DNA from 4 places in the Streptomyces sp. NPDC058796 genome. Region 1 is predicted to be linked to each of the others. Evidence: riboswitches for the same ligand, from Rfam matches in the RefSeq annotation. Region 1 holds a riboswitch; each other region holds the start of a gene.
What was found. Region 1 has a riboswitch for cyclic di-AMP ahead of ACFW47_RS14740 (peptidoglycan DD-metalloendopeptidase family protein). Riboswitches for the same ligand answer to the same signal wherever they lie in the genome.

Region 1 (4,180 bases):
CGAGCTTCGCCGGCGGCTGGACCTACTGGCAGGCCGGTGGGGCCGGCCGCGGTATGCAGGCCCTGCGTGTGCACGTGCCGCACGGCTCCCAGGGCGACATCGTCCGGGTGCACCCCGGTGAGGAGTGGATCCACGTCCTGCGGGGCCGGCTGCGGCTCCGGCTCGGGGACGCGGTATACCGGCTCGGTGCGGGCGACAGCGCCCACTTCGACTCGCTGACCCCGCACCGCATCGCCGCTCAGGACGCCGACGGGGTCGAGCTCCTCTTCGTCCACACGCTGCTCCAGAGCCCGACGGCGGCGCTGTGCCTGGGCCCGGCCGCCGCGCCGGGCCACCCCTTCCCTGGAGAGACATCATGAACATGCAGGACAAGTGGCCGCGCGCGGTCTGGGTGCGGCTCTTCATCTACCTCGTCGTGGGGCATGTGCTGGCAGCCTTCATCTACCTGCTCTTCGAGGTGGGTGCCAACAGCGGATGAGCCGCCGGCTCAGTCCAGCATCCGCTCGCGCAGCCGGTCGCGGGTCTGCGGAGTGATCCGCAGGCCCTTCTCCAGGTAGGGGTCGACGCCGCCCCAGGTCTGCTCGACCGTCTCGAAGGCCGCCGCCAGGTACTCGGCGCGGGCGTCGAAGAGAGGGCTGAGCAGCTCCATGACCTCGGGGGAGTAGGCGGAGGCGGCGGTGCTGCTGCGGCGCACCTTGTAGCGGCGGTGCGTGGCGTTCGACTTCAGGTAGTCCTCGACGACGGCGTCGCGCTCGACACCGAGGGCGAGCAGCGTGATCGCGATCGACAGGCCCGCACGGTCCTTGCCGGCCGCGCAGTGCATCAGGGCGGGGACGCTGTCCTCGGCGAGCGCGTGCAGCACCCGGGAGTGCTCCGCCGTGCGCTCCTTGATGATCATGCGGTACGAGTCGATCATCCGCTGGGCGCCCTTGCCGTCCGCGAGGATCTCGCGCAGCTGGTCGAGGTCGCCGTCGCGGACCATCTTCCAGAACTCGGCGCCGTCGGCCGGGTCGCTCAGCGGCAGGTTCACATTGCGCACGCCCGGCAGCTCGACGTCGGGGCCGTCGAGCTTCTGGTCGGCGGCGTTGCGGAAGTCGAAGATCGTGTGCAGGCCCAGCGAGGACAGGAACGCGGCGTCCTCCCCGGTGGCGTGCGCGAGGTGGCCGCTGCGGAACAGCACCCCCTGCCGCACCCTCCGTCCGTCCACGGTCGGCAGTCCGCCCACGTCGCGGAAGTTGCGCACCCCGGCCAGCTCGGGTTCGGTCGACGGCACCTGCTGCGTCACGGGGGCTCCTCCCACTCCGCTCCGCCGGCGCCGCTCGCCGACGGGTGTCACTCGACGATACGGCACGGTGCGGAGGCGCAGGGGTGAAGTGAACCGACTGTGCCGCTTCCGGGCTTTCTGTCCGAAATAGTGCCTTAATCCCAACTCGCTCTGGAATAAAAGAGGCTAAGGGGGAGGCGCGTGAGCAGCGTCATATCCGTGACGGTGCGTTGCTCGTCATGTTCACGTAATTCAGCCGGTTTTCATGGCCGTTCGCGAGAAACGGCGCCACAGGAATCGACGGAGTGTGACGGGCGTTCCCGGTAATGGATCAACCGGAACACCCGTCGAGGGAACCCCTCGCTTGTCCCTGTGCGTCTTGGTCCCTTACGTTCACCACCGATCCGGACGGACGCCTAATCCTGCCGCCGACCGGAGCCCGCATTCATCCACCACCCGTACACGGCAGGAGCGGGGGACCCACAGGTACGACCGCCTGTTCCGGTTCCCGGAACGGCTTGGGGTTAAGCCGCGTCTCGGCGCGGCCGGGCATCTCCAGCCCGAACCCGACAGCTCACCTCGCAGGCGCCGGAGAGGAATTCGTCATGCCCGCGAAGGGTAAGCACCGTCGTACCAAGGCCATGCGCCTGACCCGTGCCATCGCCGTCGCCGGAACCGGCGGCGCCGCGCTCGCGCTCCCGCTGATGGGTGCCGCCGGCGCCCAGGCCGCTCCCGCCCAGTCCGTTTCCGAGCAGGCCGTGCAGTCCGCTCCGGCGTCGGCCCAGAAGGCCGCCGCCGAGAAGAACTCCGACTCGCGCACGTACACCGTGCGCAGCGGTGACTACCTCTCGAAGATCGCCGACGAGCAGGACGTCGACGGCGGCTGGAAGAAGCTCTACGCGGACAACCGCGAGGCCGTCGGGTCCGACCCGTCGCTGATCCACCCCGGCCTGGAGCTCACGCTCGGCGGGCAGGCCGCCAAGTCCGAGCAGCCCGCCGCCGAGCAGCCCGCGGCCGAGAAGCCCGCCAAGACCGAGAAGTCGTCCTCCGGGAAGACCGAGTCGGCCGAGGCCGGGAAGTCCTCCGACGCCGCGAAGGCCTCCTCCTCGGACTCCGGCTCCTCCGGCACGAGCACCCAGTCCGCCGGCACCGCCAGCGGCTTCACCTCGCCGGTCCCGAGCGGCACCATCGGCACCCCGTACCACCAGACGGGCAGCATGTGGTCCAGCGGCTACCACACCGGCACCGACTTCGTCGTCCCGACCGGCACCTCGCTCAAGGCCGTCGGCGCGGGCACCGTCGTCTCCGCCGGCTGGGGCGGCGCCTACGGCAACCAGGTCGTCATCCGGCTCGCCGACGGCCACTACGCCCAGTACGCCCACCTGTCCTCCCTCTCCGTCTCGGCCGGTCAGTCCGTGACGGCGGGTCAGCAGGTCGGCCTGTCGGGTGCCACCGGCAACGTGACCGGCCCGCACCTGCACTTCGAGATCCGCACCACCCCGGACTACGGATCGGACGTGGACCCGATCGCGTACCTGCGCTCGCACGGCGTCTCTCTCTGACGACCGTTCGGCGCGGCCCGCGCCACCGAAGGCCGGACCCCGATCCCCGGGTCCGGCCTTCGGCGTATTCCTGAATTGGTGAACACTTTAGGCGTGGTGTTTCTCACCGCCCGTCAACCCCTTCCTACGGTCGCGTAGGTCACATTCCGAGGTGAATGATGGGTCGATGTGGCAGACGATTCGAAGAGTGACAGCAGAGCAGTGATCGGGTCGTACGTGGCGGTGGGGGACAGCTTCACCGAGGGCGTCGGCGACCCCGGCCCCGACGGGGCGTTCGTCGGCTGGGCCGACCGGTTCGCCGTACTGCTCGCGGACCGGCGCCCCGAGGGCGACTTCACGTACACGAACCTCGCCGTACGCGGCAGGCTGCTCGACCAGATCGTGGCCGAGCAGGTGCCCCGGGCCGTCGAACTCGCGCCGGACCTGGTCTCGTTCTGCGCCGGCGGCAACGACATCATCCGGCCCGGCACCGACCCCGACGAGGTGGCCGAGCGGTTCGAGCGGGCGGTGGCCGCGCTGACCGCCGCCGCGGGCACCGTCCTGGTGACGACCGGATTCGACACCCGCGGGGTGCCCGTCCTCAAGCACCTGCGCGGCAAGATCGCCACGTACAACGGACACGTCCGCGCCGTCGCCGACCGCTACGGCTGCCCCGTGCTCGACCTGTGGTCGCTGCGCACCGTCCAGGACCGCAGGGCGTGGGACGCCGACCGGTTGCACCTGTCGCCGGAGGGCCACACGCGAGTGGCACTGCGCGCGGGCCAGGTCCTCGGCCTGCCCGTCCCCGCCGACCCGGACCAGCCCTGGCCGCCGCTGCCGCCCCGCGGCACCCTGGACGTCCGGCGGGACGACGTGCACTGGGCCCGCGAGTACCTGGTGCCGTGGATCGGACGCCGGCTGCGCGGCGAGTCCTCGGGCGACCACGTGATGGCCAAGGGGACGCTGTCCGCGGACGACATCAAGATGCGGATCGCGTCGGTGGCCTGACGGAGCCGTTCAGCCGTCAGCCCCTAGCCGCGGGGCCCCGTCAGTGCCTCCCGGTCCAGGCCCAGCTCCCGCGCGAGCGCCTCGTCCGTCCACTCGCGGGCCCTGGCCCGGGGCACCGTGCCCGCGTACGACGTCAGCTGCACCGCCAGCCCGTCGAGGAAGGCGGTCAGACGCAGGGCGGCGCCGTCGGGATCCGCGCACCGGAACTCCCCGGCGGCCACGCCCTCGGCGATGACCCCGGAGAGCGCCGCCTTCCACTGCCGGTCCAGGTCCCGGGCGACCTCCCGCAGCGCGGGTTCGCGCAGCGCCGCCGCCCAGCCCTCGATCCACAGCCGCCAGCCCTTGGCCTGCCCGGTCGGGGCGTACC
Region 2 (4,180 bases), on a different contig from region 1:
CAGGTCGGAGTCGAGCAGCTCGGACAGCGCGATGTCCTCGGCCAGCCCCAGCCGCTCCGCGCGCTCGCGCAGCCGCAGCACCGGCAGGGTCGGGATGCCCTCGCGCAGGTCGGTGCCGGGCGTCTTGCCGGACTCGTGGGAGTCGGAGGCGATGTCCAGGACGTCGTCCGCGAGCTGGAAGGCGACGCCGAGCCGCTCGCCGTACTGGGTGAGCACGTCGACGACCGTCTCGTCGGCACCGGACATCATCGCGCCGAACCGGCAGGAGACGGCCACCAGCGACCCCGTCTTGCCGCCCAGCACGTCCAGGTAGTGGTCGACCGGGTCACGCCCGTCCTGCGGCCCGGCCGTCTCGAGGATCTGGCCGGTGACCAGCCGCTCGAACGCCAGGGCCTGCACGCGGACCGCCTCGGGACCGAGGTCGGCGAGGATCTGGGAGGCGCGGGCGAAGAGGAAGTCGCCGGTGAGGACGGCCACCGAGTTCCCCCAGCGGGTGTTCGCGCTGGGCACCCCGCGCCGCACGGCGGCCTCGTCCATCACGTCGTCGTGGTACAGGGTGGCGAGGTGGGTCAGCTCGACGACGACGGCCGAGGGCACGATGCCGGGGGCGTAGGGGTCGCCGAACTGGGCCGAGAGCATCACCAGCAGTGGCCGGAACCGTTTGCCGCCGGCCCGCACCAGGTGCTGGGCGGCCTCCGTGATGAAGGGCACCTCGCTTTTGGTTGCCTCAAGCAACCCTTCCTCGACCGCGACCAATCCGGCCTGGACATCGGCTTCCAGAGCCTGGTCCCGCACGCTCAGCCCGAACGGCCCGACGACGGTCACGAGGGGTCTCCTGTCTGCTGGTGTCTACTGGCGATTACCTGGTTTGTCGATAGGTCGCTGCCACCACTCAAGTCAGCGTATCCGGTCACGTTTCGATCACCGCTAGCGCCCACCGTTACAGGCCGGTCGGTATCAGATCATGCGCGGTATGTTTTTGATCAGGCGATATGAGCAGATATCGATCGACATCCTCGAGGCCGAAAGCCGCCACCGAAGATCACATCACCCCTCCCAACGGCCCGCACTCCGAGTACGTCACCCACTCGCCCCCCTCCGACACGAACGCATGCCCGCACGACGCGCTCGCGAACACCGGAGAGCACGGAGGCCGAACACGGAGCCCATCCGACGGCGCCCCGGACCGGCCGCCCGTCCAACCCGAAGCCCTCCCAACCTGCGGACGATTGACTCGCACTTGAGTCGAATGCCCGATTTGCCGCTCTTGTTGAGGCCGGTGAGTTGGCTCACTTCACGCCACCCGCAGGCAACCCGGCAGCCGACTGCGCCCTCCCTTTGCCCCGCAAGCGAGTTGAGGCTTGGCGGCCGCAAAGGATCAAGCACCCCAAATGCCCCAGACCAAGGTCAACAGGCGCGTTGGGTGATTCCTGCACTTGTTCCGGACATGTGCTCTCGCATACGTTCCCGGCCTGTCGGGCGGACGCCGAATCCTGCCACCGCCCGGACGCACAGTCATCCGCCAACACACTCGCCGGCAGGAGCGGGGGACCCAGGTAAGTCGCCGTGCCGGTCACCACCGGAACGGCTCGGGGTGAAGCCGTGCCCGTCAGGGCCCGGCCGGGCACCTCCCCGCCCGAACCCGACAGCTCACCTCGCAGGCGTAAGGAGAGGGACTCAGCATGTCTGCCAACGGTCAGAACCGTCACGCCCGCACCAGCCGCCTCGCCCGGAAGCTCGCCGTGGCCGGCACCGGCGCCGCGGTGCTCGCCCTGCCGCTCATCGGTGCCACCAGCGCCTCCGCGGCCACCCCGGCCGCGGCGCCGGCCGCCGCCACCGCCACGACGACGTACTCGAACACCCTCGACGGCTGGATCCGGGAATCGCTGGACATCATGGCCCAGCACGGCATCCCCGGCTCGTACGAGGGCATCCACCGCAACATCATGCGGGAGTCGTCCGGCAACCCGCTCGCCATCAACAACTGGGACATCAACGCCGTCAACGGCACCCCGTCCAAGGGCCTGCTCCAGGTGATCGACCCGACCTTCCAGGCGTACCACGTCGAGGGCACCTCCTGGGACCCGTACGACCCGGTCGCCAACATCACCGCCGCCTGCAACTACGCGGCCGACCGCTACGGCTCGATCGACAACGTCTTCGGCGCGTACTGAGCCGTACCGGGGCGCTTGCCGAGCCTCGTCAAGAGGTACTGAAGATCCGTTCGAGGACGACGGCCACGCCGTCGTCCTCGTTCGTCGTGGTGACCTCGTCGGCGACCGCCTTGAGTTCGGGGTGGGCGCCGGCCATGGCGACGCCGTGGGCCGCCCAGTGGAACATGGGGATGTCGTTGGGCATGTCCCCGAAGGCGATCGTCCGCCGCCGGCTCACCCCCAGGCGCTCGGCGGCCAGCGCGAGGCCGGTCGCCTTGGTGATGCCGCACGGCTGGAGCTCCACCGTCCCCGGCCCCGACATGGTGACCGTGGCGAGGGAGCCGACCACCGCGCGCGCCGTCGCCGCCAACTCGTCGTCGGACAGGTCGGGGTGGCGCAGCAGCACCTTGCTGATCGGCGTGGCCCACAGTTCGTCGCGCCGGTCGACGCGCACCGCGGGCAGCGTCGGGTGGGGCATCAGGTACCCGGGCTCGATGAGGGTGAGGCCGTCGACGCCGTCCTGATCGGCCGCGGCGTACACCTGCCCGACCTCCGCCTCGATCTTGCCGAGCGCTGTTTCGGCCAGTTCCCGGTCCAGGGTGACCGACCAGAGCATCCGGTGCGCGCCCGCGTCGTACACCTGCGCGCCCTGTCCGCACACCGCGAGTCCCGTGCAGCCGAGGCGGTCCAGGAGGGTGCGCACCCGGGGCGCCGGCCGCCCCGTCACCACCAGGTGCCGCGCACCGGCGCCGGCCACCCGGGCCAGCGCGGCCAGCGACCGGTCGGAGACGGTGTCGTCGCCGCGGAGCAGCGTGCCGTCGAGGTCGGTGGCGACGAGTGAATATGCGGTGCGGTCCATGATCAGAGAATACGGACGCGGCACGTGCCCGACTCACCCGCGACCGCTTCCGGACCGCTTCCGAACGAGGACGCAGCGAGTACGTCCGAGTACGCACGACGACGCCCGATCGTGTCCGAAACCTGGCACATCATCGGCTAAAGCCGGTTAAAGGCCTGTGCACCGGTTGGCAACAAGATGGTCCGCTACCTACCGGCCGGGCGGCCCCGGAGGTACCTTCCTTGTGTCCAGGGGGGACTTGATCGGGGGGTCGGGTTGAACAGCGGACGTGTGCGTGTGCTCAGGCCGGAGGAACTGGGCGAGGGGGAACGGGAACGCTGGCGCGAGCTGCGCGCCAAGTCGACGGCGCCACGCAATCCGTTCATGGAACCGGAGTTCACCGACGTCGTGGGCCGGGTACGGCCGCGGGCGCGGGTGGCGGTGGTGTACGACGGCGGCGAGGCGGCGGGTTTCCTGCCGCACGAGCGCGGGCCCCTGGGACAGGGCCGCGCGATCGGGCTCGGGGTGTCGGACTGCCAGGGCGCGGTGCTGCGCCAGGACCTCGCCCCGGACACCCGCCAACTGCTGCGGGCCTGCTCCCTGTCCAGCTTCGCCTTCGACAACCTGGAGGCGGACCAGGGACTGTTCGTACCGCACGCCGCCGAGCAGCACACCACCTACGTCATCGACGTGGAGCAGGGGTACGCGGCGTACGAGAGCGCGCTGCGCGCGCGGTCACCGAAGTTCCTGAAGACCACCCTCGCCAAGGAGCGCCGGCTCGGCCGCCAGGTCGGGGACGTGCGCTTCGTCTTCGACGAGCGTGACCCGGCCGCGCTGCGCACCCTCATGGGCTGGAAGTCGGCGCAGTACCGCAGGACGGGGCGCCGGGACCGGTTCGCCCAGGAGTGGATCACCCGGCTCGTCGGGCGGCTGGCCGGGACCCGGGCGCCGGAGTGCACGGGCACGCTGTCCGTGCTCTACGCCGGCGGACGGCCGATGGCCGCCCACTTCGGGCTGCGCTCGGCGACGGTCCTGGCGTGCTGGTTCCCGGCGTACGACCCGGACTTCGCCAAGTACTCGCCGGGGCTGATCCTGCACCTGCGGATGGCCGAGGCCGCCGCCTTTGAGGGCATCTGCGTGCTCGACATGGGGCGGGGCCCGGCGGAGTACAAGGACTCGCTGAAGACCG
Region 3 (4,180 bases), on a different contig from region 1:
CGCCGAGCTGGAGCGTTGCGGCGCCACCCTCGACGCCCACGCCGACCACCCCGGCGTCCGGCTGAGCCTGGAGGTGCCCGCCTCGCGCCTCGCCAAGGCGCTCGGCCTGCTCGCCGACGCCCTCAGGGCGCCCGCGTTCGCGGACGGTGAGGTCGAACGCCTGGTCCGCAACCGGCTCGACGAGATCCCGCACGAGCTGGCCAACCCGGCCCGCCGCGCGGCCAAGGAACTCTCCAAGGAGCTGTTCCCGGCCGGCTCGCGCGTGTCGCGCCCGCGCCAGGGCACCGAGGAAACGGTGGCGAACGTCGACTCCGCCGCCGTACGGGCCTTCTACGAGAAGCACGTGCGTCCCGCCACGGCCACCGCGGTGGTCGTCGGCGACCTCACCGGCATCGACCTCGGCGCGCTGCTCGGCGACACCCTGGGCGGGTGGACCGGTTCCGCCGCCGAACCGCGCCCCGTGCCCCCGGTGACCGCCGACGACCGGGGCCGGGTCGTCATCGTGGACCGTCCCGGCGCCGTCCAGACGCAGCTGCTGATCGGCCGCACCGGTGCCGACCGGCACGACCGGGTCTGGCCCGCGCAGGTGCTCGGCACCTACTGCCTCGGCGGCACCCTCACCTCCCGCCTGGACCGCGTGCTGCGCGAGGAGAAGGGCTACACCTACGGCGTGCGGGCGTTCGGGCAGGTCCTGCTCTCCGCGCCCGACGGCACCGGTGCCGCCATGCTCGCCATCAGCGGATCCGTCGACACCCCCAACACCGGCCCCGCGCTGCAGGACCTGTGGACGGTGCTGCGCACGCTCGCGGAAGGCGGACTCACCGACGCCGAACGCGACGTCGCCGTGCAGAACCTGGTGGGTGTGGCGCCGCTGAAGTACGAGACGGCGGCGGCCGTGGCGAGCACGCTGGCCGACCAGGTCGAGCAGCACCTGCCCGACGACTACCAGGCCGCGCTCTACCGCCAACTCGCCGCCACCGGCACCGTGGAGGCCACGGCGGCGGTCGTGAACGCCTTCCCGGTGGACCGCCTGGTGACGGTGCTCGTCGGCGACGCCGCGCAGATCAAGGCGCCCGTCGAGGCCCTCGGCATCGGTGAAGTCACCGTGGTGTCGGCCGAGTAGCGCCGCGCGCGCGTGGTGGCCCTGGTGACCCGAGTGTCACCAGGGCCACCGTTTGTCCGAATTGAGGGAGAGACAGCCTGTCTGCCCTGTGGCATGCGCTACAAAAAGCCTGTTGCGTTTGAGGATTGAAGGCAACCGCGCTTAGCGTCTTCCGGGCTGTTCGTCAGGCAGTACGCCGCACCCGCGGCACCGGACAGCCATCGCCGAGTCCCCGTACGGCGCGAGCCAGGGGAGCCGGGGACCCATCGCAGTCCCTGGGGTGAATCGGACGCCCGCGCGTGCAGCGAGGGGGTCCGTAGGAGACCTTCCACCTCCGAACCCGTCAGCTAACCCGGTAGGCGAGAGGGAAGGAAAGGACCAGCCTCTACATGGCGTTCACGCGCGCCACCGGGAAGCACCGCCGTCCCAGCCGGATGCACCGCACCACCGCCCGCGCGGCGGGAGTCGCGGCCCTCGCCACCACCGGCGTCGTCGGCACCCTCGCCGCACCGGCGCTCGCCGCCGAGTCCGAGGCGGAGCAGACCGGGATCACCCCGGTCGTCTCCATCGGCGACTCCATAGCCGACGAGATCGACGCGCAGGCCGCCGCCCAGGAGCAGGCCGCCCAGCTCGCCGCCGCCCGTGAGGCGGCCCAGGAGGCCGCGCGGGAGCGGGCCGCCGAAGCGGCCGAGGAGGCGCGCGAGGCCAAGGAGCGCGCCGCGCGGGAGGCCGAACGCGAGCGACTCAACACCTTCGTGTCGCCGATCACCGCCTCGTACGTCTCCACCGCCTACCGGGCCGGCAGCTCCCTGTGGTCCTCCGGCAGCCACACCGGCATCGACTTCCACGCCTCCACCGGCACCACCGTGCACGCCGTCGGCGTTGGCACCGTCGTCGAGGCCGGCTGGGGCGGGGCGTACGGCAACCAGGTCGTGATCAAGATGCACGACGGCACGTACACGCAGTACGGCCATCTGTCGTCCATCGGCGTCTCGGTGGGCCAGTCGGTCTCCGCCGGCCAGCAGATCGGCCTCTCCGGTGCCACCGGCAACGTCACGGGACCGCACCTGCACTTCGAGGCCCGTACGGGCGCCGAGTACGGCTCGGACATCGACCCCGTCGCCTACCTCCGCTCCCACGGCGTCAACGTCTGACGACGGACCGCTGACGGCAAGGTCCTGGAGAGGCCCCGGCTCCCCGAGCCGGGGCCTTTCCCATTTCCGCGTGCGGTCGCGGAACACGACCGCTGTCCAAAAAATGGCCATGAAATCCGACCCGGCGTCGGAATATCCGCCCGCCTGGCCTAGAGTCACCGAACACGCGTCAATCGTCGACGTCTCACGGGGATTAAGGCGGAGGTCGGGCATGCGTATTCCGGCGCACTCGGTGTGCACGGCGATCCGGGACGACATCGTCGCCGGTGTCCACGCGCGCGGCGGCCGCCTCACCGAGGAACTCCTCGCCCGCCGTTACGGAGTCTCCCGCGTCCCCGTCCGCGAGGCCCTGCGCACGCTGGAGGCCGAGGGCTTCGTGGTGACCCGGCGGCACGCGGGTGCGTGCGTCGCGGAACCCACCGAACAGGAGGCCGCCGACCTGCTGGAGACCCGTGCCCTCCTGGAACCCCTGGGTGCCGCACGGGCCGCCCGGCGCCGCACCGAGGCCCACCTCAAGGTCCTGCGCGGGCTGGTCAGGCTGGGTCAGGAACGCGCCGGGCAGGGCCACGGCGAGGACTTGCGCGCACTGGACGGATGGTTCCACGAGACCCTCGCCCAGGCCGCCGGCAGTCCCTCCCTGGCATCCCTGCTGACCCAGTTGCGCCGCAAGATCGCCTGGATGTACTCCGTGGCGGCGCCGGCTGATCAGGCGGGCTGCTGGGCGGAGCACGGCGCGATCACCGACGCGGTGGCCCGGGGGGACGGCGAGCGCGCGCGGGCGCTCATGGCACTGCACACCGAGCGGTCCGCTCCCGCGTACCGACTGCGGTTCGCCCCCGAGGGCGAGCGGACCGAGGGTGTGAGGAATTCGCAACGTGCCGTAAACACGCCGAGCCCGCGGTATTAACACGCGGCCCGTATACAAGAGGTATTCATCGGAGGCGTTTTCCGTTGCCTCCGAATGTCCTCGAAAAGCGGTGGCGCGATCCCTGGATGGGAAGAGAAAGGCCCGCCCGGTGCTCCGGGCGGGCCGTTCGGTCTTCCTCTTTCCGTCGGTCAGACGGTCTCGGGAAGCTCCTCGAGGCCCTCGGAGACCAGCTTCGCCAGCCGGTCCAGGGCGGCGTCCGCGCCCTCGGCGTCGGACGCGAGGACGATCTCCTCGCCGCCCTGGGCGCCGAGGCCGAGGACGGCCAGCATGGAGGCCGCGTTGACGGGGGAACCGTCGGCCTTGGCGATCGTGACCGGGACGCCTGTGGCCGTGGCGGCTCGGACGAAGATGGAGGCGGGGCGGGCGTGGAGGCCCTCGGCCCAGCCGACGTTGACGCGGCGCTCAGCCATGTGATGCTGCCCTTCAGGTGTTCAAGATTTCGTGTTGTCTAGACCAGTCTTGTCTAGACCAGTTTCCCACATCGTGAAGCGTGCCGGGACGGCACCGCGCGCCGCCCCGCGTGATCGTCGGACCGCGGCCTCGGCCCGACCTTCCGTCCTCCACAGACTGCCTCGCGCCGTTGTCGTACGCGAGCCGTACTCTGGGGCCCATGCAGACCTCGTCGGACCGGCACGAGTATCCCGCCCACTGGGAGGCCGACGTGGTGCTGCGCGACGGCGGCACCGCGCGCGTCCGCCCCATCACCGTTGATGACGCCGAGCGCCTGGTCAGCTTCTACGAGCAGGTCTCCGACGAGTCGAAGTACTACCGCTTCTTCGCGCCGTACCCTCGCCTGTCCGCCAAGGACGTCCACCGCTTCACGCACCACGACTTTGTGGACCGGGTGGGACTCGCGGCCACCGTCGGCGGCGAGTTCATCGCCACCGTACGCTACGACCGGATCGGCGCCGGCGGAGCGCCCGCCACCGCGCCCGCCGACGAGGCCGAGGTCGCCTTCCTCGTCCAGGACGCCCACCAGGGGCGCGGCGTGGCCTC
Region 4 (4,180 bases), on a different contig from region 1:
CTCCATGCCGGTGAGGAAGACGACCGGGAACTCCAGGCCCTTCGCGGTGTGCAGGGTCATCAGGGTGACGACGCCGTCGCCGTCCTCCTCGTCGGGGATCTGGTCGGAGTCAGCGACGAGGGCGACCTTCTCCAGGAAGTCCGCCAGGGTGCCGGTCTCCTCGCCCTCTCCCTGCTCCTGCTCGAACTCCAGGGCGACCGCCGCGAGTTCCTGGAGGTTCTCGATGCGGGTCTCGTCCTGCGGGTCCGTGGAGGCCTGCAGCTCGGCGAGGTAGCCGGTGCGCTCGAGGACCGCCTCCAGCACGGTCGCCGGTCCGGCGCCGGACTCGACGACGGTGCGGAGATCCTCCATGAGGGTGTTGAACCGCTTGACGGCGTTCGCGGAGCGCGCGGCCATGCCGTACGCCTCGTCGACGCGCCTGAGCGCCTGCGGGAAGCTGATCTTCTCGCGCTGGGCGAGGGCGTCGATCATCGCCTCGGCGCGGTCGCCGATGCCGCGCTTGGGGACGTTGAGGATGCGGCGCAGCGGCACCGAGTCCTCCGGGTTGGCCAGCACCCGCAGGTAGGCCAGGACGTCCCGGACCTCCTTGCGCTCGTAGAAGCGGACGCCGCCGACGACCTTGTAGGGCAGGCCGACGCGGATGAAGACCTCTTCGAAGACGCGGGACTGCGCGTTGGTGCGGTAGAAGACGGCGACGTCGCCGGCCTTGGCCTCGCCCGCGTCCGTGAGGCGGTCTATCTCGTCGGCGACGAACTGGGCCTCGTCGTGCTCGGTGTCGGCGACGTACCCGGTGATCTGCGAGCCGGCGCCCTGGTTGGTCCAGAGGTTCTTGGGGCGGCGGGACTCGTTGCGCTCGATGACCGCGTTGGCGGCGCTGAGGATGGTCTGGGTGGAGCGGTAGTTCTGCTCCAGGAGGATCGTGGTCGCGTCCGGGTAGTCCTCCTCGAACTGGAGGATGTTGCGGATGGTGGCGCCGCGGAAAGCGTAGATCGACTGGTCGGCGTCGCCCACCACGCAGAGCTCGGCGGGCGGGACCTCGGCCTCGGGCGGCACGTCGACGGGGTGTTCGGCAGGCGTACCGACCAGCTCGCGCACCAGGGCGTACTGGGCGTGGTTGGTGTCCTGGTACTCGTCGACCAGGACGTGCCGGAAGCGGCGGCGGTAGTGCTCGGCGACGTCCGGGAAGGCGCGCAGCAGGTTGACCGTCGTCATGATCAGGTCGTCGAAGTCGAGGGCGTTGGCCTCGCGCAGCCGCGACTGGTACATGGCGTAGGCCTGCGCGAGCGTCTTCTCGAAGCCGTCGGCGGCCTGGGCGGCGAAGTCCTCCTCGTCGATCAGCTCGTTCTTCAGGTTCGAGATCTTGGCGCTGAAGGACTTGGGCGGGAAGCGCTTGGGGTCCAGGTCGAGGTCGCGGCAGACCAGGGCCATCAGACGCTTGGAGTCGGCGGCGTCGTAGATCGAGAAGGACGACGTGAAGCCGAGCCGCTTCGACTCGCGGCGCAGAATGCGGACGCAGGCGCTGTGGAACGTCATCACCCACATCGCGTTCGCCCGCGGGCCGACGAGCTGCTCGACGCGCTCCTTCATCTCACCGGCGGCCTTGTTGGTGAAGGTGATCGCGAGGATCTGGCCGGGGTGGACGCCGCGGTCGGCCAGCAGGTGGGCGATGCGATGGGTGAGCACGCGCGTCTTGCCGGAGCCTGCACCGGCCACGATGAGCAGCGGGGAACCGGAGTGGACGACGGCGGCGCGCTGGTTCTCGTTCAGCCCCTCCAGGAGCGCGGCCGGGTCCAGGGCGGGGCGGGGGGCGCCGTCCCGGTAGTGCTGGTCCCGGTCCGGAGGCACGTCGAACTTCCCGCCGAACAGATCGTGCGGGACCGGCTCCGGTCCGTGATCGTCCTCGGGCGGCGGCGGAGGTTCTTCCTCGTGACCGCGGGGGGTCTGGAGGCTCGCCAGGAAGCTGTCGTCAAAGAGGCTGCTCATCGCTCTCCGAGTCTAGGGCGCCCCACCGACAACCGGTTCCCGCCCCGGAAAATGGCCGTGGCCCCCGCACCGGACACGCCCCGCGACCGAACGGCACACCTGGAGTGATCCTCCCACCGAAGGTCACGAAAATGTATCGGGCATATCACCCACCAACCTTCACAGCCGCCACACGAGTTGGCTACGGTGCGGGCAGGCCGCACGACCCCCTCCGGCGAACCTCGCCGGGCCGCGCGGCCTCCGCCGAGTCCGGCGTGCCCGCACGGCGCCCGGAGCCGGGGACCCAACCGAGAACCTTGGGGTGAATCGGCGCACACCGCCCTCGCCGGGGCGCACGCCGTAGGGCAACCCTTCCGGAACCACTCCGCCCGAACCCGACAGCTAACCCGGTAGGCGGATCTTTGGAAGGAGTCGCCTCCTTGGCGTCGCACCGCAAGCCGCGCCCCACGGGTACGCGCGTCGCAGGCATACGGACCCCCGCCCTCGCCACGGCGGCCCTCACCTCCGTGGCCCTGCTGTCCCAGTCGGCCAACGCCACGCCGTCGGACGACGGCAGACCGAGCCTCGAAGAGGTCGAGAAGAAGGTCGACGACCTCTACCGTCAGGCGGGTTCGGCGACCGAGAAGTACAACGCGGCCAAGGAGAAGACCGCCAAGCAGCGCAAGCGCGTCGACGACCTCCTCGACGACGTCGCCCAGCGCACCCAGAAGCTCAACGAGGCACGCGAGGAGCTGGGGTCCTTCGCCTCCGCCCAGTACCGTACGGGCGCCGCGGTCCCGCAGACCGCGACGTTCCTGCTCGCGGACTCGCCGCAGGACTACTTCGACCAGAACCAGCTGATGAGCCGGCTCACCGGCCGCCAGAAGGACGCGGTCGACGACTACGTCACGCAGCAGTCCGAGACGATGAAGAAGCGCCGTGAGGCCACCGAGAGCCTCAAGACGCTCACCGATTCGCAGAACGACCTGAAGACGGCGAAGGCCACCGTCCAGAAGAAGCTCGCCACCGCCCGCGAACTGCTGTCGGAGCTGACCGCCGAGGAGAAGGCCCGGCTCGCGGCGATCGAGAAGAAGAAGCAGGAGGAGGCCGCCCGCAAGGCCGCCGAACTCGCGAAGCAGCAGGCGGAGGAACGGGAGCGGCAGCAGCGGGCACGGGAACAGGCGGAGGCGCAGGAGAGCGGGTCCGGCGGCACCTCCTCAGGCACCGGCACGACCGAGCCCTCCGCACCGGACGCCTCCTACGGCACCAAGGCGGAGAAGGCACTCGCCTTCGCCCGCGCCCAGATCGGCAAGCCGTACGTCTGGGGCGCCACCGGCCCCGGCTCCTACGACTGCTCGGGCCTGACCCAGGCCGCCTGGAAGGCCGCGGGCGTGACCCTGCCGCGCACCACCTACGACCAGGTGGACGCCGGCACGACCGTCCCCGTCTCCCAGGCACAACCCGGTGACCTGGTCTTCTTCTACGACGACCTCAGCCACGTCGGCCTCTACATCGGCAACGGCATGATGATCCACGCCCCGAAGCCGGGTGCGTACGTCCGCGAGGAGTCGGTCTACTACGACGGCGAGGGGTCGATCCACAGCGTGGTGCGACCGGCCTGACCCGCGAGGCTCTCTAGCATCGGGGGCATGTCGTCCGGCGCCTCTCCCGCCTCCCCTGCCTCCCCCTACCCTCTGCGCGCCTGGTGGGCGCAGCGCCCGCCGGCGGCCGGTGCCGCGGTGATGGCGACCGGCATCCTGTCGGTCGGCCTGCACCTCACCGGCCACGAGATCCTGTCCCGGATTGCCCTGGTCCTGGCCTGTGCCGCCTGGCTGACCCTCGCGGCGAACTTCGTCTACCTGCTGCTGGTCGAGCGTGCGCAGTGGGTGACACGGGCGGGGACGCCGGGTGCGCTCACCGCCGTCGCCGCCACGACCGTGCTCGGCACCCGCTTCTCGCTGCTCGGCTGGACGCCCCTGGCGGCGGCGCTGCTGGCGCTGGCGGCACTGCTGTGGCCGGGACTGCTCTTCCTGGTCGTACAGCACTGGGGGCGCCGGATGCCCGGGGCGGTGTTCCTGGGCTGCGTGGCCACGGAGGGTCTCGCCGTGCTCGGCGCCACGCTCGCCGCGGCGACGACGACGCCGTGGCTCGCGCACGCGTCCCTGGTGCCGTTCTGGCTGGGCATCGTGCTCTACCTGATCGCGCTGTTCCGCTTCGA

Region 2: another riboswitch for cyclic di-AMP. It lies ahead of ACFW47_RS06040 (transglycosylase SLT domain-containing protein); the one in region 1 lies ahead of ACFW47_RS14740 (peptidoglycan DD-metalloendopeptidase family protein).
Region 3: another riboswitch for cyclic di-AMP. It lies ahead of ACFW47_RS17885 (M23 family metallopeptidase); the one in region 1 lies ahead of ACFW47_RS14740 (peptidoglycan DD-metalloendopeptidase family protein).
Region 4: another riboswitch for cyclic di-AMP. It lies ahead of ACFW47_RS06935 (NlpC/P60 family protein); the one in region 1 lies ahead of ACFW47_RS14740 (peptidoglycan DD-metalloendopeptidase family protein).

Annotation. Positions count from the first base shown of each region.
Region 1 covers NZ_JBHYOP010000005.1:109,309-113,488, reverse strand. The annotation lists gene ACFW47_RS14755 (helix-turn-helix domain-containing protein) at 1-359, shown strand, start outside; gene ACFW47_RS14750 (DUF6126 family protein) at 362-478, shown strand; gene ACFW47_RS14745 (tyrosine-protein phosphatase) at 488-1,285, opposite strand; cyclic di-AMP (ydaO/yuaA leader) riboswitch at 1,708-1,865, shown strand; gene ACFW47_RS14740 (peptidoglycan DD-metalloendopeptidase family protein) at 1,870-2,826, shown strand; gene ACFW47_RS14735 (SGNH/GDSL hydrolase family protein) at 3,028-3,813, shown strand; gene ACFW47_RS14730 (TetR/AcrR family transcriptional regulator) at 3,837-4,180, opposite strand, start outside.
Region 2 covers NZ_JBHYOP010000002.1:178,692-182,871, reverse strand. The annotation lists gene ACFW47_RS06045 (polyprenyl synthetase family protein) at 1-825, opposite strand, end outside; cyclic di-AMP (ydaO/yuaA leader) riboswitch at 1,511-1,678, shown strand; gene ACFW47_RS06040 (transglycosylase SLT domain-containing protein) at 1,683-2,174, shown strand; gene ACFW47_RS06035 (HAD family hydrolase) at 2,203-3,012, opposite strand; gene ACFW47_RS06030 (GNAT family N-acetyltransferase) at 3,289-4,180, shown strand, end outside.
Region 3 covers NZ_JBHYOP010000006.1:335,868-340,047, reverse strand. The annotation lists gene ACFW47_RS17890 (M16 family metallopeptidase) at 1-1,123, shown strand, start outside; cyclic di-AMP (ydaO/yuaA leader) riboswitch at 1,315-1,479, shown strand; gene ACFW47_RS17885 (M23 family metallopeptidase) at 1,492-2,256, shown strand; gene ACFW47_RS17880 (GntR family transcriptional regulator) at 2,468-3,163, shown strand; gene ACFW47_RS17875 (HPr family phosphocarrier protein) at 3,313-3,594, opposite strand; gene ACFW47_RS17870 (GNAT family N-acetyltransferase) at 3,795-4,180, shown strand, end outside.
Region 4 covers NZ_JBHYOP010000002.1:354,773-358,952, reverse strand. The annotation lists gene pcrA (DNA helicase PcrA) at 1-1,983, opposite strand, end outside; cyclic di-AMP (ydaO/yuaA leader) riboswitch at 2,215-2,396, shown strand; gene ACFW47_RS06935 (NlpC/P60 family protein) at 2,403-3,584, shown strand; gene ACFW47_RS06930 (tellurite resistance/C4-dicarboxylate transporter family protein) at 3,612-4,180, shown strand, end outside.